DNA from 4 places in the Streptomyces sp. NPDC096136 genome. Region 4 is predicted to be linked to each of the others. Evidence: riboswitches for the same ligand, from Rfam matches in the RefSeq annotation. Region 4 holds a riboswitch; each other region holds the start of a gene.
What was found. Region 4 has a riboswitch for cobalamin ahead of metE (5-methyltetrahydropteroyltriglutamate--homocysteine S-methyltransferase). Riboswitches for the same ligand answer to the same signal wherever they lie in the genome.

Region 1 (6,869 bases), on a different contig from region 4:
TCGAGCACCTCGGCACGACGCGGTGTGTCGGGTCGAGCCGCCGGATCACCGGCTGCTCTTGGCCACCCCGGGGAGTTCGCCGGCGTGGGTCGTCCCGCGCCCGCGGGACAGGCCGAGGGTGTGCAGGTGGCCGTGGGGGCGGCCGTCGATGGCGTCGCGGTTGCGGACGCGGGTGGCGGCGGCGTCGCAGGGCCGGGGACGCGGTTCCCCCTGGGCCGCCGCACGTTACTCGTCGGAGGTCCGGGCGTCGGGGGTGATCGCCTTGAGGGCGGCGCGGCGCACGGCGTAGCGGGCGACGGTCAGGCGCCGTCGATGGTTCTTGGCGACTTTGTCCCCCTTGGCCATCAGGCCGTTCCTCCCCGGGCCCGGATCCGGGCCACGGCGGCCTCGACGCCGATCGTGTCGACGGTCTTGATGCCCTTGGTGCTGAGGGTGAGCCGTACGTGGCGGCCCTCGCTGGGCAGCCAGTAGCGCTTGCTCTGGACGTTCGGGTCGAAGCGTCGCTTCGTGCGGCGGTGCGAGTGGGAGACGTCGTTGCCGAAGCCGGTTCGGCGGCCGGTGGGTTGGCAGTGGGCGGACATGGTTCCTCGTCTGCTCGGGGGCGGGACCGTGGTCTCACCGTAGCAGCTAAATGAAAATGAAAACCAATAGCGTCGCTGCCGTGCCCGCCGGGCCGTGGCTCCTGTCAGGGCTGTGACACGTTCAGCCTCGGGGAGGGGCCGGCCCACGGTCCGCCGGAGCGGTACGCGGCCCGCAGCTCCTCGTGGGTCACAGGCTCGGGGTCCGGCACGGGCCGGCCGACTTCGGATGGCCAACTCGGCCGCAGGCGTTCAACGAAGTCTGTGAAGTCGTGCCGCAGGTACCGGGAATCGCAAGGCTTCAGTCGGATCTGCTGGCGCCTGTCAGCCCACCAGACCTCGAATTCGCCCACGGTGCCCTCCGTCGGCCAGTCCTCGCCCACCTCCGGCAGTAGCAGGACGTCGACGAACCCTCCGACGCTCAGGCCGATGTCCACGAAGATCCCGATGGCACCCGGCCGGGGAACGCTCACGACCGTGCCCTCGAAGACCTGTCCGAAGTCCAAGTTCTTCCGAATCCGGGCCCACTCGGCATCTGTCACCACGAACGCATCATCGCACCATCGGTCACGTGAGGATGCGTGCGGTGGAACATCGTGAGGACCGCCGGGCCGGCGAGGCGGATGCAGACGAAGTTGGTGGCGGCGCGGCCGGTGTCCCGGACGAGGGAGGTGGCGAGGTCGAAGGCGGGGTAGCGGTGGAACTGCTCGGTGAAGGGGAGGCCGGGGAGGTGGGCAGGCGATGGAGCCGTGGGGGTCGAGGGAGAAGGGCCCGGCGTCCCGAACACCGGCAGCGGCAAGACGCCGATCTCCCGTGCCGGTCACCGCCGGGACCGCGACCAGGCCGGCGGTGACCGTCGACGACGGCGCGGGCAACCCGGCCGCCGCGACGTGGGCGACACCGTCGCGCTGCGGTGGGGCGCCTGGTCATCCGGCTCCGGTGAGGGGTGCGGGTCCCGGAAGCGGGGAGACGGTGCGCGGGCTGCGAAGGTGGGCGCGCTCGAGTGGCGGGTCTGGACTTACTAGGACGTCCAACTATATGTTCGTGGCACAAGGTCCGCGGTGCAGGGAAGCCGGTGTGAGTCCGGCACGGTCCCGCCACTGTGACCGGGGAGTGTGCTGCCATCCACACGCCACTGACGAGGGCTGTCGGGAAGGCGGGCGGCGCGCGGTGATCCGGGAGTCAGGATACCGGCCGCGGATGTTCCGTGTTGTCCACGAGGATGGAGCAGACACGCATGGCACCGGTTTGTACCCACGACCCTGGTGATCCGGCGGAGCGTACGCACACCACTTCCGCGCGCTCGTAGTTCTCACGGCTTCCGTAGCGGAGCACCCCATCCGGGTGTCGTCCGCCGGCCTGTCGTGCCATCCCCGGATCCAACCTGACGAGAGCAGGCATCCATGGTCCGTGAACTCACCCACTTCATCGGCGGAAAGCACACCACCGGCACCTCCGGGCTCCTCGCCGACGTGTACGACCCCAACACCGGCTCCGTCCAGGCCCGCGTCCCGCTGGCCGGACGCGCCGACACCGAGGCCGCGATCGCCAACGCCCGGGAGGCGCAAGGGGAATGGGGGCAGTGGAACCCGCAGCGCCGGGCCCGTGTCCTGCTGCGCTTCCTCCAGCTCGTCGAGGGCGAGCGCGAGGACCTGGCCAGGCTCCTGTCGGCCGAACACGGCAAGACCGTGGCCGACGCCCACGGCGATCTGCAGCGAGGCCTGGAGGTGGTGGAGTTCGCCGCCGGTGTTCCGCACCTCCTCAAGGGCGAGTTCACCGACAACGCCGGCACCGGCATCGACGTGCACTCCCTGCGCTCCCCGCTGGGCGTGGTCGCCGGGATCACCCCCTTCAACTTCCCCGCCATGATCCCGCTCTGGCAGGCCGCCCCGGCGCTGGCCTGCGGGAACGCCTTCGTCCTCAAGCCGTCCGAACGCGACCCGTCGGTTCCGCTGCGCCTTGCCGAGCTGTTCCTCGAGGCGGGCCTGCCGCCGGGCGTCCTCAACGTGGTCAACGGCGGCAAGGAGGCGGTCGACACCCTCCTGGAGGACCCGCGCGTCCAGGCCCTCGGCTTCGTCGGCTCCACCCCGATCGCCGCGCACATCTACGCCACCGCCGCCGCCCACGGCAAGCGCGCCCAGTGCTTCGGCGGCGCCAAGAACCACATGATCGTGATGCCGGACGCCGACCTCGACCAGGCCGTCGACGCCCTCGTCGGCGCCGGCTACGGCTCGGCCGGCGAGCGCTGCATGGCCATTTCCGTCGCCGTACCCGTGGGCGAGGAAACGGCGGACCGCCTGGTCGCCGCCCTCAAGGAGCGGATCTCGACCCTGAAGATCGGCCGCTCCGACGATCCGGAGGCCGACTTCGGCCCCCTGGTCAGCCGCGACGCCCTGGACCGGGTGCGCCGCTACGTCGACATCGGCGTGAACGAGGGCGCCGAACTGGTCCTCGACGGCCGGGGGTTCACCCTGGACGGGCACGAGAACGGCTACTTCGCCGGTGCCTCCCTCTTCGACCGGGTCTCCCCGCAGATGCGGATCTACCGGGAGGAGATCTTCGGCCCGGTGCTGTCCGTGGTCCGGGCGGCGGACTTCGAGGAGGCACTGCGGCTGCCGAGCGAGCATCCGTACGGCAACGGCGTGTCGATCTTCACCCGGGACGGGGACACCGCCCGCGAGTTCACCCGCCGGGTCAACACCGGCATGGTCGGCGTCAACGTGCCCATCCCGGTGCCCGTCGCCTACCACACCTTCGGCGGCTGGAAGCGCTCCGGATTCGGCGACCTGAACCAGCACGGACCGGACTCGATCCGCTTCTGCACCCGTACCAAGACCGTCACCTCGCGCTGGCCCTCCGGGGTCAAGGAAGGCGCGAGCTTCACCATCCCGACGATGGGGTGAGCGCCGTGACCACCACTCTCACCGAGGACCAGCTCGCCCTCGCCGAGGTCACCCTCGACTTCGCCCGGGAGCAGCTCGCCCCCCACGCCGTGGCCTGGGACCAGGACAAGCACTTCCCCGTCGACGTCATCCGGCGGGCCGCCTCCCTCGGCCTCGCCGGCGTGTACGTCCGGGAGCGGCACGGCGGTTCGGGCCTGTCCCGCAGCGACGGCGTCCTCGTTTTCGAGACCCTCGCCACGGGCTGCCCCTCCATCGCCGGCTACCTCTCCATCCACAACATGGTCGCCTGGATGATCGACCGCTTCGGCGACCGCGCGCAGCGCGACCGTTGGCTGCCCGGCCTGTGTACCGCCGCGACCTTGGGCAGCTACTGCCTGACCGAACCGGGCGCCGGTTCGGACGCTGCCGCGCTGCGGACCCGGGCCGAGAGGCAGGGTGGCCACTACGTGCTGACGGGGGTGAAGCAGTTCATCTCCGGAGCCGGCGCGTCGGACGTCTACGTGGTCATGGCGCGGACGGGCGAGCCCGGCCCGGGCGGGATCTCGGCCTTCGTCGTCGAACGCGCGGACCCGGGGCTCTCCTTCGGGCCCGACGAACGCAAGATGGGCTGGAACGCGCAACCCACCCGCCAGGTCGTCCTCGACGGGGTCCGTATTCCGGCCGGCCGGCGGCTCGGCGCCGAGGGCGACGGCTTCCGCATCGCCATGAACGGCCTCAACGGCGGTCGCCTCGGCATCGCCGCCTGCTCGCTCGGCGGCGCCCAGAGCGCCCTGGACCGCTCGCTGTCCTACCTCGCCGACCGCGAGGCCTTCGGCAGCCGCCTGCTGGACGCGCAGGCGCTGCAGTTCCGTCTGGCCGACATGGCCACCGAGCTGGCTGCGGCCCGCGCGCTGGTGCGGCAGGCCGCCGAGGCCCTGGACACCGGGGACCCGCTCGCCCCGCGCCTGTGCGCGATGGCCAAACGCTTCGCCACCGACACCGGGTACGCGGTCGCCGACGCCGCCCTCCAACTGCACGGCGGCTACGGCTACCTCAGCGAGTACGGCATCGAGAAGATCGTCCGCGACCTGCGGGTCCACCAGATCCTGGAAGGCACCAACGAGGTCATGCGCGTCATCGTCGCGCGCGGACTGACGGAGACCCTGCGATGACCAACGAACCCCCTGTCCTCCTGCGCACCGAGGGCCACGCCGCGTACATCACCCTCAACCGTCCCAAGGCGCTCAACGCCCTCAGCCACTCCATGGTGCTCCGCATCGAAGAGGCACTCACGGCCTGGTCCGACGACTCCTCGGTCGAACTCGTCGTCCTCGGGGGCGCCGGCGAGCGCGGTCTGTGCGCGGGCGGCGACATCCGCGCGATCCACGAGGACGCCCGCACCGGCGGCACCGCCTCGGCGGACTTCTGGCGCGACGAGTACCGGCTCAACGCGCTGATCGCCCGCTACCCCAAGCCGTACGTCGCCCTCATGGACGGCATCGTCATGGGTGGCGGAGTGGGCGTCTCGGCCCACGGCAGCGTCCGCATCGTCACCGAGCGGTCGAAGGTGGCCATGCCCGAGACCGGCATCGGCTTCGTCCCCGACGTCGGAGGCACCTACCTGCTCGCCCTGGCCCCCGGAGAACTCGGCACCCACCTGGCACTGACCGGTGCGTCCATCGGTGCCGCGGACGCGCTGCTGTGCGGCCTCGCCGACCACTTCGTCCCGGCGGCGGCGCTGCCCGTGCTGGTGCGGGAGCTCGCGGAGGACTCCGTACCCGTGGTGCTGGAGCGCCATGTGGCGGGGCCGCCGGGGCCGCCGGCCGGGGGGCTGGCCTCCGCGCGCGAGTGGATCGACCACTGCTACGCCGCCGAGACCGCCGAGGAGATCGTCGCCCGGCTGCTCGCCTCGGGCGTCCCCGCCGCGAAGGACGCGGCGGACACCCTGCTGTCCAAGTCCCCGACGGCGGTCAAGGTCACCCTGGCCGCGCTCCGCCGGGCCCGCCGGCTCGGGCCCCTGGAACGGGTGCTGGAGCAGGAGTACCGCGTCTCCTGCGCCGCCCTGGCCTCGCCCGACCTCGTCGAGGGCATCCGCGCCCAGGTCATCGACAAGGACCGCGATCCGCACTGGTCCCCGGCCGCGCTGGAAGACGTCACCCCGGCCGACGTGGAACGGTACTTCGCCCCGCTCGACGCGAACGAGCTCCGCCTCGTCGCGACCGCTTCGTCGCAGGAGGTCGTCTGGTGAGCGCCACCGTCGCATTCATCGGCCTCGGCCACATGGGCGGACCGATGGCCGCCAACCTCGTCAAGGCGGGCCACCGGGTCCTCGGCTTCGACCTCGTCCCCGCGCTGCTGGCCACCGCCGCCGCCACCGGTGTCGAGCCGGCCGGCTCCGCAGCCGAGGCGGCCGCGGGAGCCGACGCGGTCGTCACCATGCTGCCGGCCGGCCACCACGTCCTTTCCCTCTACCGCGAGCAGGGGCTCTTGGCCGCGGCCCGTCCCGGCACCCTGTTCATCGACTGCTCCACCATCGATGTCGCCGACGCACACGCCGCCCACGAGGCGGTCGTCGCCGCCGGGCACCGCGCCCTGGACGCTCCGGTGTCGGGCGGGGTGGTCGGCGCGGAGGCGGCCACGCTCACCTTCATGGCGGGCGGCGGGGCCGAGCAGTTCGCCGCCGCCGAGCCACTGCTCGGCGTCATGGGCGAGAAGGCCGTGCACTGCGGCGGCCCGGGCGCCGGACAGGCCGCGAAGATCTGCAACAACATGATCCTCGCGATCTCCATGATCGGCGTCAGCGAGGCCTTCGTCCTCGCCGAGAGCCTCGGTCTCGACCACCAGGCCCTCTTCGACGTCGCCTCCACCGCCTCGGGCCAGTGCTGGGCCCTCACCGTCAACTGCCCCGTCCCGGGACCGGTCCCGGCCAGCCCCGCCAACCGTGACTACCTGCCCGGCTTCGCCGCCCCCCTCATGGCCAAGGACCTCGGCCTCGCGGCCAACGCCCTGCGCGCCGCAGGGGTGGAGGCACCCCTGGGCCTCAAGGCCGCCGAAATGTACGCGGCGTTCGCCGCCGCCGAAGGCGCCGGCCTCGACTTCTCCGCGATCGTCCGCACCCTCCGACCGCAGAACGGAAGCACCGCATGACCGCATACGAGACCATCCTGCTCGAACGCAAGGGCCGCGTCGCCGTCCTCACCCTCAACCGGCCCGAGGCGCTCAACGCCCTCGATCTCCAGGTGATGAAGGAGGTCGTGGCCGCCGCAGACGAGCTGGACCGGGACCCGGACGTCGGCTGCATCGTCCTCACCGGCTCCGCGAAGGCCTTCGCCGCGGGCGCCGACATCAAGGAGATGCGCCCGCAGGGCTACATGGACATGTACCTCACCGACTGGTTCACGGCCTGGGA
Region 2 (6,869 bases), on a different contig from region 4:
CCACTCCCCGCGCACGGTGGACGTCGAGACCGCCGACGACGAGGTCGAGCGGATCCGCCGCACCGGGAAGCTGCGCCTGCTGGGCACCGAGATAGGCGATGTCCACGAGATCGACTTCGACGAGCCGAGCCAGCTGATCCTGCACCGCCGCCGCTCGCTGCCGTACCACGCCAACGGCATGACCCTCTTCGCCTACGACGCCTCCGGCGCCCCGCTGCTGGAGAAGACCTACTACTCGGTCGGCGGCGGCTTCGTCGTGGACGAGGACGCGGTCGGCGAGGACCGGATCAAGCTCGACGACACCGTGCTGAAGTACCCCTTCCGCTCGGGTGACGAGATGCTCCGCCTCGCGAACGAGACCGGCCTGTCGATCTCCTCCCTGATGATGGAGAACGAGAAGGCCTGGCGCACCGAGGAGGAGATCCGCGAGGGCCTCCTGGAGATCTGGCGGGTCATGCAGTCCTGCGTCTCGCGCGGCATGTCCCGCGAGGGCATCCTCCCGGGCGGGCTGCGCGTCAAGCGCCGGGCCGCCGCCACGGCGCGCCAGCTGCGCACCGAGGGCGACCCGCTGCTGCACCGCAGCGAGTGGACGACGATCTACGCGATGGCGGTGAACGAGGAGAACGCCGCGGGCGGGCGCGTGGTGACCGCCCCCACCAACGGCGCCGCGGGCGTCCTGCCGGCCGTCCTGCACTACTACGTGAACTTCGTGCCCGGCGCGGACGAGGACGGCGTGGTGCGCTTCCTGCTGGCCGCGGGCGCGATCGGCATGCTCTTCAAGGAGAACGCCTCCATCTCGGGCGCCGAGGTCGGCTGCCAGGGCGAGGTCGGCTCCGCCTGCTCCATGGCGGCGGGCGCCCTGGCCGAGGTGCTGGGCGGCTCCCCGGAGCAGGTGGAGAACGCGGCCGAGATCGGCATGGAGCACAACCTGGGCCTGACCTGCGACCCGGTCGGCGGCCTGGTGCAGATCCCGTGCATCGAGCGCAACGGCATGGCGGCCGTCAAGGCGGTCACGGCCGCCCGGATGGCGATGCGCGGCGACGGCAGCCACAAGGTCTCCCTGGACAAGGTCATCAAGACCATGAAGGAGACCGGCGCGGACATGAAGGTCAAGTACAAGGAGACCGCGCGCGGCGGCCTCGCGGTGAACGTCATCGAGTGCTGACCTGAACGACGCAGCGTGACGAGGGGCCCGGCGCGGGTGCGCCGGGCCCCTCCGCGCGTCCGGCGAAAGAGGTCCCACGGCCCGCCCGGGTCGGGACCTTCGGCCCCCGGATGGGGGGCGGTCGGTGCACTAGCGTGCTGCGGGGGGCGCTGTTACCCCGCGACGAGAGGCAGCCGCCATGGCCATCACCGAACACCGTGTACTGCCGATGCGGCTGGAGGCCGCACCGACGGCGGTCCCCCTGGAGGGCGTCTTCGTCTACCGCACCGACCGGCCGTACGAGGTCGCCGTGGAGTTCCGGGGCGGCGGTGCGCGGATAGCCCGCTGGGTGTTCTCGCGGGAGCTGCTGATCGACGGGCAGACCTCCGCCACCGGGGAGGGCGACATACAGGTGTGGCCGCGCTGGACGGGCACCGAGCCGCGGATCCTGCTGGCCCTGACCAACGGCGAGCACGGCTGCGTGGTCTCCGCGCGGGCCAAGGACCTGCGCGGCCTGTGCCGGCGGATGACCGAGCTGGTCCCGCGCGGGGAGGAGCACCGCCACTACGACCTGGACGCGGAGCTGAGCGCGCTGCTGACCTTCTGAGGCGGCCGGGCCGCCCCGTGCAACCGCACGGCCCCCGGGGATGTCCTACCGGATGACAGTCAGTCCCCGTCTCAGAGGATCGGGGGGACGCCATGCGTCACCACCCGCACCGCCGCCGGCTCGTGGCCCTGGCCACGGGTGCCCTGCTGACCGCAGGGCTCGCGCTCGCCGCACCGGCCTCGGCCGCCGCCCCGGCGGCCGTCCGCTCCGCCACCCCGCTGGTCGTCAACGCCCGCTGGGGCGGTCACTGCACGTACGACCGGATCGTCGTCGACCTCCAGGGCTCCGTGCCCCCGTTCACCGTCACGCCCGTCTCCCAGCTGGTCTACGACGGGTCGGGCAAGCCCGTGCCGCTACCCGGGAAGTACTTCCTGGAGATCCGCCTGCACCCCGCCGCCGGCCACGACGAGGCGGGCAACAACGTCTACCTGGGGCCCAAGCTCCAGCAGATCGGCCTGAGCAAGCTCAAGGGCCTCGCCCTGACCGGCGACTACGAGGGGTACGTGACCTTCGGCGCCGCCTTCGACACCAAGCCCGCCTACAGCACCTCCGTCCTGCAGGCGCCCGAGCGGCTCGTGGTGGACGTCGCGCACCCGAACACCTGCTGAGGACCCTCCCTAGCGGTGTTCCGGGTTCGGGAAGTCGAAACGGCAGCCGGCGTCCCACGCGGAGCGCTGGTTGCCGTGGGCGGGGACGCCCCCGGCGCGCTTGAGGAGCGCCGCGAGGTGCATCAGGTTCCACGACATGAACGTCGTGTTCCGGTTGGTGAAGTCGTTCTCGGGGCCGCCCGAGCCCGGGTCCAGGTACGAGGGGCCGGGCCCCGCCTCGCCGATCCAGCCGGCGTCGGCCTGCGGCGGGATGGCGTAGCCCAGGTGCTGGAGGCTGTAGAGGACGTTCATGGCGCAGTGTTTGACGCCGTCCTCGTTGCCGGTGATCAGCGCCCCGCCGACCCGCCCGTAGTACGCGTACTGGCCCTTGTCGTTCAGCAGCGAGGAGCAGGCGTAGAGCCGCTCGATGACCTGCTTCATGACCGAGCTGTTGTCGCCCAGCCAGATCGGGCCGCAGAGCACGAGGATGTCGGCGTCCATGACCTGGCTGTAGAGCACCGGCCACTGGTCGCTCTCCCAGCCGTGGTCGGTCATGTCCGGCCAGACGCCGGTGGCGATGTCGTGGTCGACGGCGCGGATCAGCGAGGTCCGGGCCCCAGCCGACTCCATGACGGCGCGGCTCTTGGAGATCAGCCCCTCGGTGTTGCTGGTCTCGGGCGAGCGCTTGAGGGTGCAGTTGACGAAGACGGCGGACAGGTCGGAGTAGTCGAAGTCGGGCACGCCCCCACCCTGCGGGCCGGCCGCCGGCCCCGCCAGCGCTCGGCGGCCGTCCGGGGGAGGAATCGGAATTCGGCCATCCGATCGGCCGGATCGGTCCGGGTTGATACCGGTCCGTGCGGACGACTAGGGTCAGCTGGCCTTGGTGTTCGGGAAACCGGTGCGAAACCGGTGCGGCCCTCGCCACTGTGATCGGGAAGTCCAGCTCCACCCCCTTGCGGGAGCCACTGGGTCCGCACGGGAGACCGTACGGACCCGGGAAGGCGGAGCCGGGGCGGCAGTACCCGTCAGCCAGGAGACCGGCCGGGGCGCGTACGTCCATCCACGAGGTGCTGGAGAGGTCTCCCAACTCATGCACATAGCCGAGGGGTTCCTGCCCCCGCTGCACGCGGCCGCCTGGGGCGCCGCGTCCGCCCCGTTCGTCGTCCACGGGGTCCGCGCCCTGACCCGCGAGGTGAAGTCCCACCCGGAGAGCACGCTGCTCCTCGGCGCGTCCGGAGCGTTCACGTTCGTCCTGTCCGCCCTGAAGATCCCCTCGGTCACGGGCAGTTGCTCGCACCCCACCGGGACCGGGCTCGGCGCCATCCTGTTCCGGCCGCCCGTCATGGCGGTGCTCGGCACGATCACCCTGCTGTTCCAGGCGCTGCTGCTGGCGCACGGCGGCCTCACCACCCTCGGCGCCAACGTCTTCTCGATGGCGATCGCCGGGCCCTGGGCCGGGTACGCGGCCTACAGGCTGCTGCGCAAGTCCGGTGCGCCGCTGATGGTCACCGTCTTCTTCGGGGCCTTCTTCGCCGACCTGGTCACCTACTGCGTGACCTCGGTCCAGCTGGCGCTGGCCTTCCCGGACCCGGCGAGCGGCTTCCTGGGGTCCCTGGAGAAGTTCGCGGGCATCTTCGCCCTCACCCAGATCCCGCTCGCGGTCAGCGAGGGGCTGCTGACGGTGCTCGTGATGCGGCTGCTGATGCAGTCGAGCACGTCGGACCTGGTCCGGCTCGGCGTCGCCAGGCTGGCCGGTACGAAGCGGACCGAGGAGGCGGCCGCCTGATGAGCAGGAACGCCAAGATCAACACCCTGCTGCTGCTCCTGGTGGCGGCGCTGGCCGTGCTGCCGCTCGCGCTGGGGCTCGGCGAGGGCAAGGAGGAGCCCTTCGCGGGCGCCGACGCCCAGGCGGAGTCGGCCATCACCGAGCTCGAGCCGGACTACGAACCCTGGTTCTCCCCGCTGTACGAACCCCCCTCGGGCGAGATCGAGTCCGCGCTGTTCGCCCTCCAGGCGGCCCTGGGCGCGGGCGTGCTCGCGTACTACTTCGGGGTCCGCAGGGGCCGCCGCCAGGGCGCGGCGCAGGCCCTCGCGCAGGCGCAGTCCCCCGCCGAGCCCGCGCGGGAGCCGTAGCCGGTGCTGCCCATCGACGTCGCGGCGCACAGCAGCCGCTGGCGCGGCCGCCATCCGCTGGAGAAGGCCCTCCTGGGGTTCGGTCTGACCGTCACCGCGGTGTGCCTGCCCCCGTGGCCCGGCGGGCCGCTGGTGGCCGCCGCGACCCTGGCCGTGCTGTTGGGGCCCGCCGGGGTGGCCGGGCGGCAGCTGTGGCGGGCCTTCCGGGTCCCGCTCGGGTTCTGCGTCACCGGGGCGCTGCCGCTGCTGGTGTCGGTGGGCGGCCCGGACGGCTTCCTCGCGCCCGCCCCGGACGGGCCCCGGCACGCGCTGGACCTGCTGCTGCGCACCTCGGCCGCCTCCCTCGGGGTGCTGTTGTTCGCCTTCACCACACCGGTCTCGGACGTACTGCCCCGGCTGGTGCGGGCCGGGGTGCCCGCGCCCGTGGTCGACGTGGCCCTCGTCATGTACCGGATCGGCTTCCTGCTGCTGGACTCCCTGGCGCAGGTCCGCCGGGCCCAGGCGGCCCGGCTCGGACAGGCAGGACGGGCGGCCGCCTGGCGTTCGGTGGCGGGGCTCGCGGCGACCTCGTTCGTCCGGGCCTTCGACCGCGCCGCCCGGCTCCAGGAGGGGCTGGCGGGGCGCGGCTACGACGGCGCGCTGCGGGTGCTCGTCCCGCCGGCGGCGCTGTCCCGGCGGTTCCTGGCGGCCGCCGCCGCCCTGCTGGCCGCCCTGGTCGCGGGGACCCTCGTACTGAAGGAGCTGGGGCTGTGACCCCGTTGGTGGAGCTGGTCGGCGCCGGGTACGCGTACGAGGACGGGCCGGCGGTGCTGTCGGGCGTGGACTTCGCGATCGCCGAGGGGCGGGCGCTGGTGCTGCTGGGCCGCAACGGCAGCGGCAAGACCACGCTGATGCGGCTGCTGAGCGGGGGCCTGCGGCCCGCGTCGGGCGCGCTGCGGCTGGAGGGCTCGGCGGTGGCGTACGACCGGCGGGGGCTGACCCGGCTGCGCACCACCGTCCAGCTGGTGGTGCAGGACCCCGACGACCAGCTCTTCGCGGCCTCCGTGGAGCAGGACGTGTCCTTCGGCCCGATGAACCTGGGCCTCCCCGAGGCGGAGGTCCGCGCGCGGGTGGACTCCGCGCTGGCGGCGCTGGACATCACCGCGCTGCGGGACCGTCCGACGCACCTGCTGTCGTACGGGCAGCGCAAGCGCGCGGCGATCGCGGGCGCGGTGGCGATGGCCCCGCGGGTGCTGATCCTGGACGAGCCGACCGCGGGCCTCGATCCGGACGGGCAGGAGCGCCTGCTGGACGTCCTGGCGGGGCTGCGGGCGGCGGGGACGACGGTGGTGATGGCCACCCACGACGTGGACCTGGCGGTGCGGTGGGCCGACGACGCGGCCGTGCTCACGCCTTCGGGGATACGGGTGGGGGCGGCGGGGGTGCTGCTGTCGGACCCCGAGCTGCTGGCTTCGGCCGGCTTGCGCCAGGCGTGGTCCCCGGCGGTGACGGCGTTCCTGCGGGCCCACGGGTTCCTGGGCGCGGACGCGGCGGGGCCCCGCGTGCCCGAGGCGCTGGCCGCGCTGGGCTGAGCGCGGCGGGGCGGGGGCGGCGCGGCCGACGCGGGGGCGGCCCTGCGGGGCGGGGTCCCGGTGTGCCCACCCGTCCCGCCCTGCGGGACGATTGCCCGCACCTAGGATGGCGGCATGTCGCTGCCGCATGCCATTCTCACCGCGTTGTTGGAGAAGCCCTCGTCCGGGCTGGAGCTGACGCGGCGGTTCGACAAGTCGATCGGCTACTTCTGGTCCGCGACCCACCAGCAGATCTACCGGGAGCTCGGGCGGCTGGAGGAAGCGGGGCTGATCCGGGCGCTGCCCAGCGAGGTGCCCGTGCGCGGGCAGAAGAAGGAGTACGAGGTGCTGCCGGACGGCAGTGCCGAGCTGGCCCGGTGGGTGGACGAGCGGCAGGACCCCAAGCCGATGCGGGACGCGCTGCTGCTGCGGATCCGGGCGGCGGCCGTGGTGGGGCCGCAGGGGCTGGGTGCGGAGCTGCGGCGGCACCTGGACCTGCACCGGGCGCAGCTGGCGGAGTACGAGGCCATCGAGGCGAAGGACTTCCCGCCGGGGCGCGACGCGGACCCGGACCGGCTGCGCAGGCTGGTGCTGCACGGGGGGATCGCCCTGGAGGGCTTCTGGCTCGGCTGGCTGGAGGAGGCCCTCGCCGAGGTCGAGGACATGACGGGCTCCGGCGCGGGAGCCTGACGCGCCCCCGTCCCGGCGGGCGGGACGGAGGCGGGCGCGGCGCCCGTTCGGCGGGGCCTTACTTGTTCAGGTCGGCCCAGAACTCGTCGAAGCTCAGCAGCTTGTCGCCGTTGAGGTCCTTCGCCGCGATGATCGCTTCGGCGACCGCCGGGGTGACG
Region 3 (6,869 bases), on a different contig from region 4:
CCTCCTCCCCCGCGAGCAGCAGGTCCAGCGGGCGCGCCAGGGTGACGAGCAGTCCGGTGCCGGCCAGCAGCGCGGCGGCCGGCAGGGCGAGTTCGCCCCAGCGGGCGCCGCCCAGCCCGCCGAGGGTCCAGAACAGCACGGAGCGGATCTGGTCGGGGTGCGCGGACAGCACGAGCACCAGGCTGGTCAGTGCGGACAGGACGTACTGCACGGCCACCCCGGCCAGGACCAGCCGCCCCGTGGTCATGGCGCCGCCGCGCCGGGCCAGGGCGTACACGGCGACGAGAGCGGCGAGGGAGCCGGCGAACGCGGCCAGCGGGAGCCCGGCGGCGGCGCCCGCCCCCGCCCCGAGCACGAGGACCAGCACGGCCCCCGCCGAGGCGCCCGAGGAGGCGCCCAGCAGGAAGGGGTCCGCGAGCGCGTTGCGCACGAGGGCCTGGAGCACGGCGCCGGCGACCGCCAGCCCGGCGCCGACCACGGCCCCGAGCAGCACGCGCGGCATCCGTACGTCCCACACGATGGAGGCGAAGGCCCCGCGCCCGGCCCCGGGTCCGCCCGCCAGGATGCCGAGCACCTGCCCGGGGGCGATGCGCACGGGTCCCAGGGCCAGCCCCGCCACCACCGATCCGGCGAGGGCGGCGGCGAGGAGCAGGAGTACGGCCGCGGTGCGGCGGCGCCCGCTCACGCGGCGTCGGGGTGCAGGCCGCGGCCCAGGGATTCGACCGCGTCGGCGACGCGGACGCCCAGGACGGCGGAGGACAGCGGGAGCACCACGAACCGCCGGTTCTTGACGGCGGGAACCTCCGCCAGCGCCGGGTCGTTCAACAGGCGCTGCTTCTTGGCCTCCACGGAGGTGCCGCCGTAGTCGTAGATGAGGACGACCTCGGGCCCGCGCTCGACGACCTTCTCCCACGACACGTCTGCGAAGGTGTCCTGGAGGTCGGCGAAGACGTTCGCCCCGCCGGCGAGGGAGACGATCTCGTTGCCGATGCCGTTGCCCCCGGAGGTGAAGGCGGAGGCCTCGCCCGAGTCGTAGACGAAGACGGCCGGGCGGGCCCGGTCCTTCACCCGCGCGGTGACGGCGTCGATCCGGCGCTGCTCCTCCTCGACGAGGGCCGCGCCGCGCTCGGGCACGCCGAAGGTCCGGGCGACCTCCATGATCTCGGTCTTCAGCTGGGCGAGCCCGACACGGCCCGGGGTGCAGTACTCGATGCTGAGCCGGGAGGCGATCCCGGCCCGGGCCAGCCCCGCGCGGTCACGGCCCTGGCCCTGGTCGAAGGCGCTGGCGTAACCGCCGTACACGAAGTCGGGGTCGGCGCCGAGGAGCACCTCCTTCGACGGGTACCGCTCGGCCAGCACCGCGATCCCGTCGTAGGCGGTGCGGTAGGCGGGGAGCACGGAGTCGTCGAGGTAGGCCGTGCCCGCCATCCGGTCCTGGAGGCCGAGGGCGAGCAGGATCTCGGTGGCGTGCTGGTTCATGGTGACGGCCCGCCGGGGCGGGGCCTGGTAGGTGCTGGTGACACCGCAGTTGGTGACGGTGTACGGGAACCCGGGCGCGGCCTTCGCGCCGGGTGCGGGCCCCTGCCCGCCGGCCGGGCCGGCGCACGCGGTCAGGGGGATCAGGAGCGCGAGCGCGGAGAGCGGGCGCAGGGCGGCGCGGATACGCGACATGGTGAGGCCTCTCCGGGGGATCCTCGTCCCCGGTCGAAGTGAAGAGGCGGCGCGTCAGTGTCTGACTCCCGGGACCCCGCGGGCGGGGTCGCCGGTCACAGTGGCGGGACCGTACCGGATTCGCACCGGTTTCCTGTCCTGCACCGCCCGGACAACCCGGCCAAGTCTGCCAGATGCCGCGAATGCCGCCCGAAGGGCATCGGACGCCGCCGGTGGCGGGAGCCGCCCGTACGGAGGATCGTGGGCCGGGAGGGAAGGCGCGGAGGAGGTACGCCATGCGTCACGGCAGTCGCGGCAGTCATGGCGGCCACGGCGACCACGGCGGATGCCGGACCGGCGGCGGTCGGGCCGGGCGCGCGGGCCGGACCGCCCGCCTCCTGCTGGCGCCCCTCGTCGCGGCCCTGCTGCTGGGCGCCGGCCCCGACGGTTCCGGCGAGACCGTCCCCCTCGACGGGGACCGCCCCGGGGAGCACCTCGACGTCACCCTCACCCGGGTCGTCGACCCCGCGGGCCGGCCGCCCGCCCCCGGGGCCGACCGGCTGGTCGCCGTCGGGCTGCGCCTGGAGAACACGGGGACGGTGCCGTACCAGGACTCCCCCGCTCCGGCCGCGCACCTGCTCGGCACCGACGGGCAGCGCTTCACCGGCCTGAGCGGTACGACGGACGTCGGCCCGGCCCTACCCGGCCCGGCCCTGCCCGACACGGTCACCCTCGACCCGGGCCGGTCGGCCTCGGGCTACGTCGTCTTCCGGGTGCCGCAGGAGGCGGACCTGGCGGCGGTGCAGTTCGCCCTGGACGCCGGGCTCGGCGACGACGTGGCCCAGTGGAGCCTGGCCTGAGCCCTGCCGCAGCCAAAGCCGGAGCCGCAAGCGCCACCGGAACAGGCCGGAAATTATCCCGACGCGTCTAGTGACTTAGCAGGCACACGACAGTAGAACTTGTTCCCACTCCGTCGAGAGTGAGGAACCCCTCATGAGTGACAAAGGCCTGAACAGCAAGGTGTCCACAGGCGTTTCGCGCCGCGGATTCATCGCTGGAACCGGTTCTCTTCTGGGGGCCATGGCCCTCGCGGTGAACAGCACCGCCGCCCGCGCCGATCCCGCCACCGGATCCGCCGTCGCGAACGCCCCCCTCGTCTCCGGGACCCGTGTCCCGGCCCTCGTCATCGGCACCGGCTACGGCGGCTCCGTCGCGGCGCTCCGGCTGGCCCAGGCCGGTGTCGACGTGCACATGGTCGAGATGGGCATGGCCTGGGACACCCCGGGGACGGACGGCAAGATCTTCGCCAACACCACCAGGCCCGACTACCGCTCCTTCTGGCTGCGCACCCGCACGAAGGCCCCCCTGAGCAACTTCCTCGGCTTCCCCATCGACAAGGACGTCCCGAAGTACACGGGCATCCTCGACGCCGAGGAGATGGGCGGGATCATCGTCTACCAGGGCCGCGGCGTGGGCGGCGGCTCGCTCGTCAACGGCGGCATGGCCGTGACGCCCAAGCGGCAGAACTTCGCCGCCATCCTGCCCACGGTCGATGCCGAGGAGATGTACGCCACCTACTACCCCCGCGCCAACGCCGGGCTCGGAGTGGGCCTCGTCGACCCGGACTGGTTCGAGACGGTGGACTGCTACCAGTTCGCCCGCGTCGGCCGCAAGCACGCCCAGCGCTCGGGGTTCCCCTTCGTCTTCGTGCCCGACGTCTACGACTGGGACTACATGAAGCAGGAGGTGGCCGGCACCGTCCCCAAGTCGGCCGTGGACGGCGAGATCCTCTACGGGAACAACGCCGGGAAGAAGTCCCTCCAGAAGACCTACCTCGCCGCCGCCCGGGCGACCGGCCGGGTGGCGGTCTCCCCCCTGCACCGGGTCACCACCGTCTCCCCCTCGGACGGTGGCGGCTACACGGTCGCCGTGGAGGAGCTGAACACCACCGGCGACGTCGTCGCCGTCAAGACCGTCACCGCCGACCGGGTGTTCTTCGCGGCCGGCAGCGTCGGCACCAGCAAGCTGCTGGTCCGGCTGAGGGCGACCGGCGCCCTGCCGCTGCTCAACGACGAGATCGGCAAGGGCTGGGGCGACAACGGCAACGTCATGTGCGGCCGGGCGAACCACCTGTGGGACCCGACCGGGAAGGTGCAGGCGTCGATCCCCTGCGGAGGCATCGACAACTGGGACGCGGGCGGCGCCTTCGCCGAGGTGGCCCCGCTGCCGACCGGCATCGAGACGTACGCCTCCTTCTACCTCTCCATCACCAAGAACCCCAACCGAGCCCAGTTCTCCTGGAACGCGGCGACGGGCAAGGTCGAGCTGAACTGGCAGACCGCCTGGAAGCAGCCGTCCATCGACATGGCGAAGACCATCTTCGACAAGATCAACGCGAGGGAGGGGACGATCTACCGCACCGACCTCTTCGGCACCAACAAGGTCTGGGGCGACCACCTCACGTACCACCCCCTGGGCGGTGCGGTGCTGGGCAAGGCCACCGACAACTACGGCCGCCTGCACGGCCACCCGGGCCTGTACGTCATCGACGGGGCGCTGATCCCCGGCAACACCAGCGTCAACCCGTTCGTGACGATCACGGCCCTCGCGGAGCGGAACATAGAGAAGATCATCGCCACGGACCTGTGACGGCGGACGGCCACCGGGGCCGGCCGGGCGCACCGCGTGCCCCGGCCGGCGCCGGCACCGTTCAGCGCCCCGGCAGCACACAGACGCTGTCGAGGCCCAGGACGTGGTTGAGCCGGCCGAAGGCGAGCCAGGAGCCGATGCTCATGCTCAGCTCCACGATCTCCACCTGGCTGTAGTGCGCGGTCATCCGCTCCCAGAACTCCTCGTCGAGGTTGTGGTGGTCCAGGGCGTAGCGCTCGGCGTACTCCGCGGCCAGCCGGGTGCGGTCGTCGAAGGCGTCGGTGGTGCGCCACTCGGTCACCGCGTCGGCGAATCCCTCCTCGACCTTCTCCCCGTCCCGGTCGGTGCGCCAGTCGAGGCAGAAGACGCACCCGTTGATCTGCGCGACGCGCAACCGCGCCGCCTCGAACTCGCGCAGGCCCAGGGTGGTGTGGGCGTAGACCGACAGGGAGAAGTTGGCCGCCGCCATGCCGATGCCGGGGACCAGGTCGCCCCACACGTATTCGATGGGGTGCTGTCCGTCGGGGACGTCGATCCTCATGGCCGTTTCCTTCCGAGTTTGCCGACTGCGGGGCGCAGCGGGACGTCGAGGGCGTCGTAGAGCCCGGGCTCCGCCTCCACCAGCCAGTCGATGGCGCCGACCAGCCGCCCGACGGCGGTGGCGTTGCCGCCCGCGGAGCGGTTCCCGCCCTCGTCGGTGGCCTCGACGGTGACCTCGATGCGCGGGCTGCCCTCGATGACGACCCGGTGGGCGCCGGCCCCGCCGTCGGGCGGGGTGGGCCAGTCGGGGGCGCAGGAGGCGTGGATGCGGGTGACGTGTTCGATGACGATGCGGGGTTCGCCCGCGACGATGCCCTGGACCTCGAAGCGGATGGCGCCCTGGGTTCCGGCCTCGAACACGCCCATGGAAGGGGTGGTGACGGTGGTGTCGAGGGCGCGCCGGTCGGAGGTCTCGCGGATGTCGTCGAGTTCGACGCCGAGGGCGCGGGCCATCATCCGGACCTGCCCGCCCCACACCATGGTCGGGACCGAGGGCACGAGCATCATCGGCTCGTACTCCATGGGGTGGCCCATGCCGACCAGATGGCGGACGGAGTCCGGCTGGTCGTAGGTGGAGTAGTCGAAGATCTCCTGGCAGCGGATCGCGTCCACGGTGGTGCCCAGCCCGCTGAGCAGGAGCGGGAGCACGTCGTTGCCCCAGCCCGGGTCGACGCCGGAGGCGAAGAGCGAGCCGCCGCCCTCCGCTATCGCCGCGAGGACGGGGTCCCGGAACTCCGGCGGGGCGCTGCGGTGGTCGTAGAGCGGGTAGAGGGCGGGGCTGACGACGGCCGCGCCGGCCCGCACGGCGCGGGTGATGTCGGCGAGGGCCTCGTCGGGGCGGACGTCGCCGGACGCCGCGTAGACGACGGCGGCGGGGCGGGCGGCGAGCACCGCTCCGATGTCGTCGGTCGCCGGCACGCCCAGCCGGCGGTCGAGCCCGGCGAGTTCGCCCGCGTCGCGGCCGACCTTGGCGGGGTTGTGGACGATCACTGCCGTGAGCGCGAGCGCCGGGTGGGCCTCGACGGCGCGGATCGCCGCGCGGCCTACGTTGCCCGTGCCCCAGACCACCGTGGGAATCATGCGCGGAGGGTAGCGACGGGGCGCGGAGGAACCCAGGGGCGCGGAGGATGTTTTTCGCGGCCGGGCGGCCCCGGACTCCGGGCGTGGGGAAAGGATTCGGCGCGGGTGCGGCCCGCCCCGTACGCTCCCCCGGCATGAACATGAGGAACTCGACGGTGCGGGCGGTCAACCGGCTGACGGCGCGCTGGGCGGCGGAGGCGGGCGGCGACGCCGCCGGTACGGTCTTCACGGCGGCCGGGGTCTGGCCGCTGCTCGCCCCGCTCGCGGACGGGGCGGCGGGCCCGGCCCGGGCGGAACTGGCGGAGGCCCTGGGCCTGCCGGCCGAGCGCGCGGCGGGGGCCGCCCGGGAACTGCTGGCCGCGCTGGAGGGCGTCCGGGGGCTGCGGGCGGCGACGGGCCTGTGGACCCGGGCGGACCTGGCGCTGGAGGCGGCCTGGCTGGAACGGCTCGCGCCGGGGAGCCACGGCGTCCTGAGCGGGGACGCGGAGGCCGGCCACACGGCGCTGGACGCCTGGGCCGACCGGCGGACGGACGGGCTCGTCGAGCGCATGCCGGTCGCGTTGACGGACGGGCCGAACGGAACACGGCTGGTGCTGGCTTCGGCCCTCACCCTGAGGACGAGGTGGATCCAGCCGTTCACGGAGTGGCGCGGCGGGGCGTCCGAGGGTCCGTGGGCCGGGCGGCCCCTGAGGATGCTGCACCGCAGCACGGCCCTGCTGGACCGGGCCCGGGTGGCGCAGGGACCGGCCGGGGCGGTGACCCTGCTGGAGGTGGTCGGGGACACCGGGGTGGACGTCCACCTCGTGCTGGGGGAACCGGGCGCCCGGCCCGGCGGGGTGCTCGGTACCGGGATCGAGGCCGTCACCCGCGCCCGGCCGGCCGTGCCCGCGAGCCTGCTCCCGGAAGGCAGGCCCGGCCCCGGCCTGGACGTCGCCACCGTGCTCGCCCTG
Region 4 (6,869 bases):
GAACGCGACACCAGCCGTCTCGTCGCGGACCTGCGCGAGGCCCTGGCGGGCGAGCTCGCCGAGGCCCGCGTCTCCGCCTCCGACCTCGCCGAACTCGCCACCCGCATGCCCGCGGTGGCCTCCGTCCTGCTGGACCTCGGCCGGCGCGGCCAGCTCCTGGCCGAACGGCTGGCGGACACCACGGACGGCCGGGACGGCGGCCCGGCCGCACCGCGCTCACCGCACGAGGAGATCCGCGAGTTCTTCTACCGCCGCCAGAACTACCTCCACGACACCGACCTCGCCGCCGAGGGCCTCGCCCGCAAGATGGGGATCCGCCCCGGAGAGGTCGTCCGCGTGCTCGCGGACCGCCTCGCCGAGCGCCACGGGATCCGCCTCGCGTCCGGCTCGGACCGCCTCCACCACTTCGACGGCGCGGCCGGCGTCCTGTACCTGTCCAGCCGGCTCCGTCCCGGCCAGCAGGCCTTCCGCATGGCCACCCAGCTCGCCCTGCTCGAGTACGACGAGGAGCTGGACCGGCTCGCCACCGAGGACTTCGCACCCGGCTCCCCCGCCCACGGCCTGGCACGGATCGGCATCGCCAACTACTTCGCGGCCGCGCTGGTCCTCCCCTACAGCGCCTTCCACACGGCGGCCGAGGAGTTCCGCTACGACATCGAGCGCCTCACCGACCACTTCGGCCTCGGCTACGAGACCGTCTGCCACCGCCTCAGCACCCTGCAACGCCCGAGGCTGCGCGGGGTCCCGTTCTCCTTCGTCCGGGTCGACCGGGCCGGGAACCTCTCCAAGCGGCAGTCCGCGACCGGATTCCACTTCTCCCGTGCGGGCGGTACCTGCCCACTGTGGAACGTGTACGAGGCCTTCGCCGCGCCCAGCCGGATCCACGTCCAGGTCGCCGCCATGCCCGACGGACAGCGCTACCTGTGGACCGCCCGGGCCGTGACCCGCCACCGCGGCGGCTGGGGCGAGCCCGGCAAGACCTTCGCCATCGGCCTGGGCTGCGAGATCCGCCACGCGCCCCGGCTCGTCTACTCCGACGGCCTCGACCTGGACAACGCCTCCGCCGCCACCCCCATCGGCATGGGCTGCCGGCTCTGCGAACGCCTCGACTGCCCCCAGCGCGCCGTCCCGCCCCTGGGCCGGACCCTGACCGTCGACGAGAACAGCAGCACCTTCATCCCCTACCCCGTGGCCCGGGACCGCGGCTGAGCCGCACGTCCCCCACGGCCGCCCGGCCCGCGGCGGAGCCCTGCCGCCCCGGACGTCCGGGGCGGCAGGGCTCGGTGCGCGACGGTCAGGCGTGGTCGCCGGTGAGGGCGGCGCGGACCTCACGGGCAGCGGCCACCAGGTGCTCCAGGGAGGCACGCGTCTCGGCCCAGCCGCGGGTCTTCAGGCCGCAGTCGGGGTTGACCCACAGCCTCTCGGCCGGGATCGCCTCCAGCCCCCTGCGCAGCAGACCGGCCGCCTCCGCGACGCCGGGGACGCGCGGGGAGTGGATGTCCCAGACGCCGGGACCCGCCTCGCGGGGGTAGCCGTGGGCCGCCAGTTCGCGGGCGACCTGCATGTGGGAGCGGGCCGCCTCCAGGCTGATGACGTCGGCGTCGAGGTCGTCGATGGCCTGGACGATGTCGCCGAACTCGGCGTAGCACATGTGGGTGTGGATCTGGGTGTCCGGCCGGACACCGGAGGTGGTGAGGCGGAAGGCCTCGGTGGCCCAGGCGAGGTAGTCGGCGCGGTCGGCCGATCGCAGCGGCAGCGTTTCGCGGAGGGCGGGCTCGTCCACCTGGATCACCGCGGTCCCGGCCGCCTCGAGGTCGGCCACCTCGTCCCGCAGGGCGAGCGCGACCTGGCGGGCGGTGTCGCCGAGCGGCTGGTCGTCGCGTACGAAGGACCAGGCGAGCATGGTGACCGGCCCGGTGAGCATGCCCTTGACCGGCCTGGCCGTCAGGGACTGGGCGTACGAGGTCCAGCGGACGGTCATCGGCGCGGGCCGCGAGATGTCCCCGGCCAGCACCGGCGGGCGGACGTAGCGCGTGCCGTAGGACTGCACCCAGCCGTGGCGGGTGGCCAGGCAGCCGGTGAGCTGTTCGGCGAAGTACTGCACCATGTCGTTGCGTTCGGGCTCGCCGTGCACCAGGACGTCGAGCCCGGCCTTCTCCTGGAAGGAGACCACTTCCTCGATCTCGCTCCTGATGCGCGCCTCGTACCCGGCCGTGTCGATCCGTCCGGCCCGCAGGTCCGCGCGGGCCGTGCGCAGCTCGTCGGTCTGCGGGAAGGACCCGATCGTGGTGGTCGGCAGCAACGGCAGGCCCAGGTGGGCCCGCTGGGCGGCGCTGCGCTCGGTGTACGGCTGGGCGCGGCGGGCGTCGGCGGCGGTGACGGCCGCGGTGCGGGTGCGGACGGCGGGGTCGTGGGTCAGGGGGGAGGCCGCCCGGGAGGCGAGGGCGGCCCGGTTGGCGGAGAGTTCTCCGGCCACCGCGGCGGTGCCGGACCCGAGGCCCTTCGCCAGGGTGGCGATCTCGGCGGTCTTCTGCCGGGCGAAGGCCAGCCAGCGCAGGATCTGCGGGTCGACGTCCCGCTCCGCCGCCGCGTCGAGCGGGACGTGCAGCAGGGAGCAGGAGGCGGCCACGTCCACCCGGCCGGCCAGGCCCAGCAGGGTGCCGAGGGTGGCCAGGGACCGCTCCAGGTCGTTGACCCAGATGTTGCGGCCGTTCACGACCCCGGCGACCAGGCGCTTGCCGGGCAGTCCGCCGACGGCCGCGAGGTCGTCGAGGTTGCGGGCGGCCGGGCCGGTGAAGTCGAGGGCCAGGCCCTCGACCGGCGCCTTCGCCAGGACGGGCAGCGCCTCGCCCAGCCGGTCGAAGTACGAGGCGACCAGCAGCCTGGGCCGGTCGGTGAGGGCGCCGAGGTCCCGATAGGCGCGGGTGGCCGCGTTCAGCTCCGCCGGGGTGCGGTCCTGCACCAGCGCCGGCTCGTCGAGCTGCACCCACTCGGCCCCGGCGGCGCGCAGGGCCGCGAGGACCTCCGCGTACACCGGCAGCAGCCGGTCCAGGAGGGTCAGCGGCTCGAAGTCCGCCGCCACGCCCGGTGCCGGCTTGGCCAGCAGCAGGTAGGTGACGGGGCCGACCAGGACGGGGCGTGCGGTGTGGCCGAGGGCGAGGGCCTCACCGAGCTCGGCGACCTGCTTCGCCGGATCCGGGCTGAAGACGGTGTCCGGCCCCAGCTCGGGGACGAGGTAGTGGTAGTTGGTGTCGAACCACTTGGTCATCTCCAGCGGCGGCACGTCCTGCGTGCCGCGCGCCATGGCGAAATAGCCGGCCAGGGCGTCGTCGGTGACGGCGGCCCGGTGGCGTGCGGGGATCGCGCCGACCATGACGGTGGTGTCGAGCACGTGGTCGTAGTACGAGAAGTCCCCGGTGGGCACTTCGGTGAGGCCGGCGGCGGCGAGCTGCTGCCAGGCGGTGCGGCGCAGTCCTGCGGCGGTGGCGCGGAGGGCGTCGGCGCCGACGCGGCCCTTCCAGTACCCCTCGATCGCCTTCTTCAGCTCACGGTTGCCGCCCTGGCGGGGGTAGCCGTGGACGGTGGCGCCTGCTGCCGCGGCTGCGGACTCGGTGGTCACGGAGATCTCCTTCACGAGATGGATCCCTGAGATCCCGATGGGACCCGAAGGCGCGAAGGGGTACCGGAAACGGACGGTCGCGACCCCACGCGGCACGCGCGGTCGACCGTCTCGCCGTGTACGCCGACCCGCCCACGAGGTCACCGGGATGTCCGTGCACGGCATGGGGCCGGGCGCGGGCAACGGGCAGGTCTTCGGACTCGCGGGCACGCCTGCCGGCTCTCCTGATCTGCCGGCGGGCCCCTACTGGCCGTCGCTTCCCAGGACCTGACGGTCCCAGTGCGTATGACGGCGGTCGTTCCCGCTCACCGCTGCGGGGCAGTCCCGGATTCCCACCGGGTTCCCTCTTACGACGCATCCCGCCTGGCGGACGGGGCGAACCAGCTGCACCGCCAGCCTACGGGTTCGATCCGGGGCACCGGCAAGGGCGTCCACGTTTCGGACGGCGGCATGAGATGTGCGCCCCGGGCCGGGTGTCACGCGGACAAGGTCGCCACCAGCCAGTCGGTGCCGCTGCCGAGGTGGGCCGAGAAGCGGCGGAGTCGGCCGTCGGCGTCGATCCAGTAGCGGGTGCGGCCCGCGACGGTGCGGGCCGCCTCCCGGGTGGCCCCCGGGGGCGTGGTGGTCGACGGGCCGGCGAACACCGTGACGGGGGTGCCGTCCACCTTCTCGGAGCCGAGGTGGCGGGCGCCGCTGTGGAGCAGCAGTTGGGCGTTGTCGGGGCGGTTCGCGGCCAGGTTGAGCAGGAGGAGGAGCGTGGTGTCGACGGTGGACGCCCGGGCCGTGAGCGGATGCTCGGTCCAGCCGTTCTGGGGTGGGTGGGCGGGGAGGGAGCCGGTCCAGTCGCGCTGCATGGAGACCGTCGTGCGGGTCCAGCTCAGCAGGTGGCGGCCCTGGTCGCGGGCGCCGCCGTCGATCTGGAGGAGGGCCAGGCCCGTGCCGTGACGCCAGTCGAGGCGGCCGGTGAGCCGGGCGGACTTCCCTGGGACGGGGATGTCGGCTGTGACCTGGGCCGTTCCGCGCCGGTAGTTGGCGAACCGGGTGAGGGCGAGCAGTTCGGCCTGGGGGGTGGTCAGGGCGGGTGAGGCGGCTGCGGAGGGCGCGGGGCGCGGCTTCTCCTGGGTGCAGGCCGCAACGCCGAGGAGCGTCAGGAGGGCCAGGGCGATGCCGTAGGCGGAGAGGCGCGGCAGGGTGCGGCGGGGTGGCGGTGTCATCGTGCGGTCCCGCCCTGCCGGGGACGTGCGGCGAGCAGGTCCGGTGCGGGCAGGGGTACGCGGTCGGGGTCGACGTCACCGGGCAGGTGGAGCGCGGGTTCGGCGGGTGCGTTCGCGGCGTCGGGGAGCTGCGGCTGGGCGGGGGGCGGGGTGACGTCGAGGAAGGCGACTCCGGCCGGTGGCGGGGCGGTGCGGGTGGGGGGCGCCGCGGCGGCGGACCGGCTGTTCCCCCCGGGGCAGGGGGCGGTGCGGGTCAGGTCGTCGGGCAGGGTGCGCCGCAGGGTGTTGCCGTGCAGGCAGTTGCCCTCTCCGGGGGCTCGGGTGGACGCCTGGTAGGAGATGTCGACCCCGTTGTCGGACAGTGTGTTGTCTTCGAGCCGGTTGCCCAGGGGAGGTACGTCCTCGTGGGAGGTGAGGACGATACCGGCGCGGGAGTTGCCGCTGACGCGGTTGCGCCGCAGCGTGTTGTGCTGGCCGCCGGCGATGCCGATGCCGATCCCGAAGCCGCCGTCGGCCTGCTCGGGGGTGTCGGGGGCGTTGTTGTCGGCCACCAGGTTGCCGGCGATGACTCCGCCGGTCTGGGGTACGTGGGCTTCCTGGTAGTCGGTGTCGATCGTCATGCCGACCCGGTTGCGGGTGAACCGGTTGCGCAGCACCCAGACGGGTCCGCTGGCGTTGGTGCCCTCGTAGCCGATGGCGTTGTGGTCGGCGATGTTGTCCTGGACGAGCACGTTGCAGGGCTTGCACTGGCCCACGTAGAGGCCGGAGTCGGCGCTGCCGGAGGCGTGGTTGCGCTCGATCACGCCGTTGCGGGCGTTGAACGCGTAGATGCCGTAGAGGCCGTTGGCGTGCGCGGTGACGTAGCGGACGCGGAAGCCGTCGAGGGGAGGGAAGCGGGCCGGGTCCAGGTGCTGGTAGCCGTCGCTGCCGCGGGCGAGTCCGCCGTCGGCGCCGCTCATACCGGTGACCAGGACGCCGTTGAGGAGGTGGTTGGCGACGGTCAGGTTCTCCACGGAGACGCCCGCGGCCGTGACCACGATGCCGTTGGAGCGCCGGCCCTGGCCGTCGATGACGACGCGGTTGCGGTCGGTGCCCCGCAGCACCACGCGGTCGGTGCGCACCCGGACGCTCTCGTGGTACACGCCGGGTGAGACGAGTACGAGGTCTCCGGGGTGGGCCCGGTCGAGGGCGGCGTTGATCGTCGCCGCCTCCCCCGGTACCCGGATGGTCGCGGACCGGGCCGGGCGGGCCGGCGCATGGCCGTCGGTGGCGGTGTCGTTCCCCGTGCAGCCGCCGCACACGAGTGCGGCGACGAGCGCTGCGCCCAGCGTCACGGCGCGCCAACGGGCCTGTGCCCGACGGGCGATGAGCGGCATCATGTGCGCTTTCTTCCGATCCGTAAGGACAGCGAGAGTTAGCTTAGAGTACGCGAGTGACTACTGACAGTACACATTCCAGTGGATCGGGCACGGGGCAACGACCGTCGCGGCGCAGGGTGCTGACGGGGGGCGCGGCGGCCGCCGCGGCTGCCGGGGTCACCGGATACGTGGTCGGCTCGGCGCGGGGGCGGTCGCCGGCATCCCCCGACGGGGCCTCCCCGGCGGGGACGTCCGGGAGCGGAGCGTCGTCCTCGGCCCCGGGAGCGGTGCCCGTGTCCGCCCGGGGCGGGCGCCAGGCCGGGGTCGACCGGCCGGTGCAGCCCCAGCGGCACGTGGTCCTGTCGGTCTACGACCTGCCCGGAGCCGGGGACCCGGACGCCTCCGGCCCTGATGTCGTGCGCCGGAGCGGGAGGGTCTTCGCCGCGTTGGGCACCCGTGTCCTCGCTCTCACCGGCCGGGGTGGCGCTGCCGCGTTGAGCGGACTCCCGCGGGGCGATCTGACCGTCACCGTGGGGGTGGGCCCCCGTCTCGTGGCCGCCGTGGACGGGGAGCTGCACGGGGCCCGTGAACTGCCGGGTTTCGCCCGCGAAGAGATGGCCGACTCGGCCCGGGGCGGCGATCTGATGGTGCAGGTCTGCGCGTCGGACCCGCACGTGG

Region 1: another riboswitch for cobalamin. It lies ahead of ACIRBY_RS33345 (CoA-acylating methylmalonate-semialdehyde dehydrogenase); the one in region 4 lies ahead of metE (5-methyltetrahydropteroyltriglutamate--homocysteine S-methyltransferase).
Region 2: another riboswitch for cobalamin. It lies ahead of ACIRBY_RS27230 (energy-coupling factor ABC transporter permease); the one in region 4 lies ahead of metE (5-methyltetrahydropteroyltriglutamate--homocysteine S-methyltransferase).
Region 3: another riboswitch for cobalamin. It lies ahead of ACIRBY_RS01790 (ABC transporter substrate-binding protein); the one in region 4 lies ahead of metE (5-methyltetrahydropteroyltriglutamate--homocysteine S-methyltransferase).

Annotation. Positions count from the first base shown of each region.
Region 1 covers NZ_JBIWFZ010000024.1:56,772-63,640, forward strand. The annotation lists partial or broken gene rpsN (30S ribosomal protein S14) at 46-345, opposite strand; gene rpmB (50S ribosomal protein L28) at 345-581, opposite strand; gene ACIRBY_RS33335 (hypothetical protein) at 686-1,123, opposite strand; partial or broken gene ACIRBY_RS33340 (hypothetical protein) at 1,117-1,348, opposite strand; cobalamin riboswitch at 1,607-1,792, shown strand; gene ACIRBY_RS33345 (CoA-acylating methylmalonate-semialdehyde dehydrogenase) at 1,982-3,481, shown strand; gene ACIRBY_RS33350 (acyl-CoA dehydrogenase family protein) at 3,478-4,632, shown strand; gene ACIRBY_RS33355 (enoyl-CoA hydratase/isomerase family protein) at 4,629-5,708, shown strand; gene mmsB (3-hydroxyisobutyrate dehydrogenase) at 5,705-6,607, shown strand; gene ACIRBY_RS33365 (enoyl-CoA hydratase) at 6,604-6,869, shown strand, end outside.
Region 2 covers NZ_JBIWFZ010000015.1:139,358-146,226, reverse strand. The annotation lists gene ACIRBY_RS27250 (L-serine ammonia-lyase) at 1-1,165, shown strand, start outside; gene ACIRBY_RS27245 (SsgA family sporulation/cell division regulator) at 1,344-1,751, shown strand; gene ACIRBY_RS27240 (hypothetical protein) at 1,844-2,359, shown strand; gene ACIRBY_RS27235 (flavodoxin family protein) at 2,369-3,079, opposite strand; cobalamin riboswitch at 3,203-3,399, shown strand; gene ACIRBY_RS27230 (energy-coupling factor ABC transporter permease) at 3,429-4,124, shown strand; gene ACIRBY_RS27225 (energy-coupling factor ABC transporter substrate-binding protein) at 4,124-4,471, shown strand; gene cbiQ (cobalt ECF transporter T component CbiQ) at 4,475-5,224, shown strand; gene ACIRBY_RS27215 (ATP-binding cassette domain-containing protein) at 5,221-6,042, shown strand; gene ACIRBY_RS27210 (PadR family transcriptional regulator) at 6,157-6,711, shown strand; gene ACIRBY_RS27205 (EF-hand domain-containing protein) at 6,770-6,869, opposite strand, start outside.
Region 3 covers NZ_JBIWFZ010000001.1:390,557-397,425, reverse strand. The annotation lists gene ACIRBY_RS01795 (FecCD family ABC transporter permease) at 1-685, opposite strand, end outside; gene ACIRBY_RS01790 (ABC transporter substrate-binding protein) at 682-1,671, opposite strand; cobalamin riboswitch at 1,707-1,845, opposite strand; gene ACIRBY_RS01785 (hypothetical protein) at 1,947-2,510, shown strand; gene ACIRBY_RS01780 (GMC oxidoreductase) at 2,644-4,299, shown strand; gene ACIRBY_RS01775 (carboxymuconolactone decarboxylase family protein) at 4,361-4,840, opposite strand; gene ACIRBY_RS01770 (dihydrodipicolinate reductase) at 4,837-5,919, opposite strand; gene ACIRBY_RS01765 (serpin family protein) at 6,054-6,869, shown strand, end outside.
Region 4 covers NZ_JBIWFZ010000002.1:302,059-308,927, forward strand. The annotation lists gene ACIRBY_RS04440 (short-chain fatty acyl-CoA regulator family protein) at 1-1,209, shown strand, start outside; gene metE (5-methyltetrahydropteroyltriglutamate--homocysteine S-methyltransferase) at 1,295-3,619, opposite strand; cobalamin riboswitch at 3,808-3,969, opposite strand; gene ACIRBY_RS04450 (hypothetical protein) at 4,096-4,833, opposite strand; gene ACIRBY_RS04455 (nitrous oxide reductase family maturation protein NosD) at 4,830-6,212, opposite strand; gene ACIRBY_RS04460 (Dyp-type peroxidase) at 6,485-6,869, shown strand, end outside.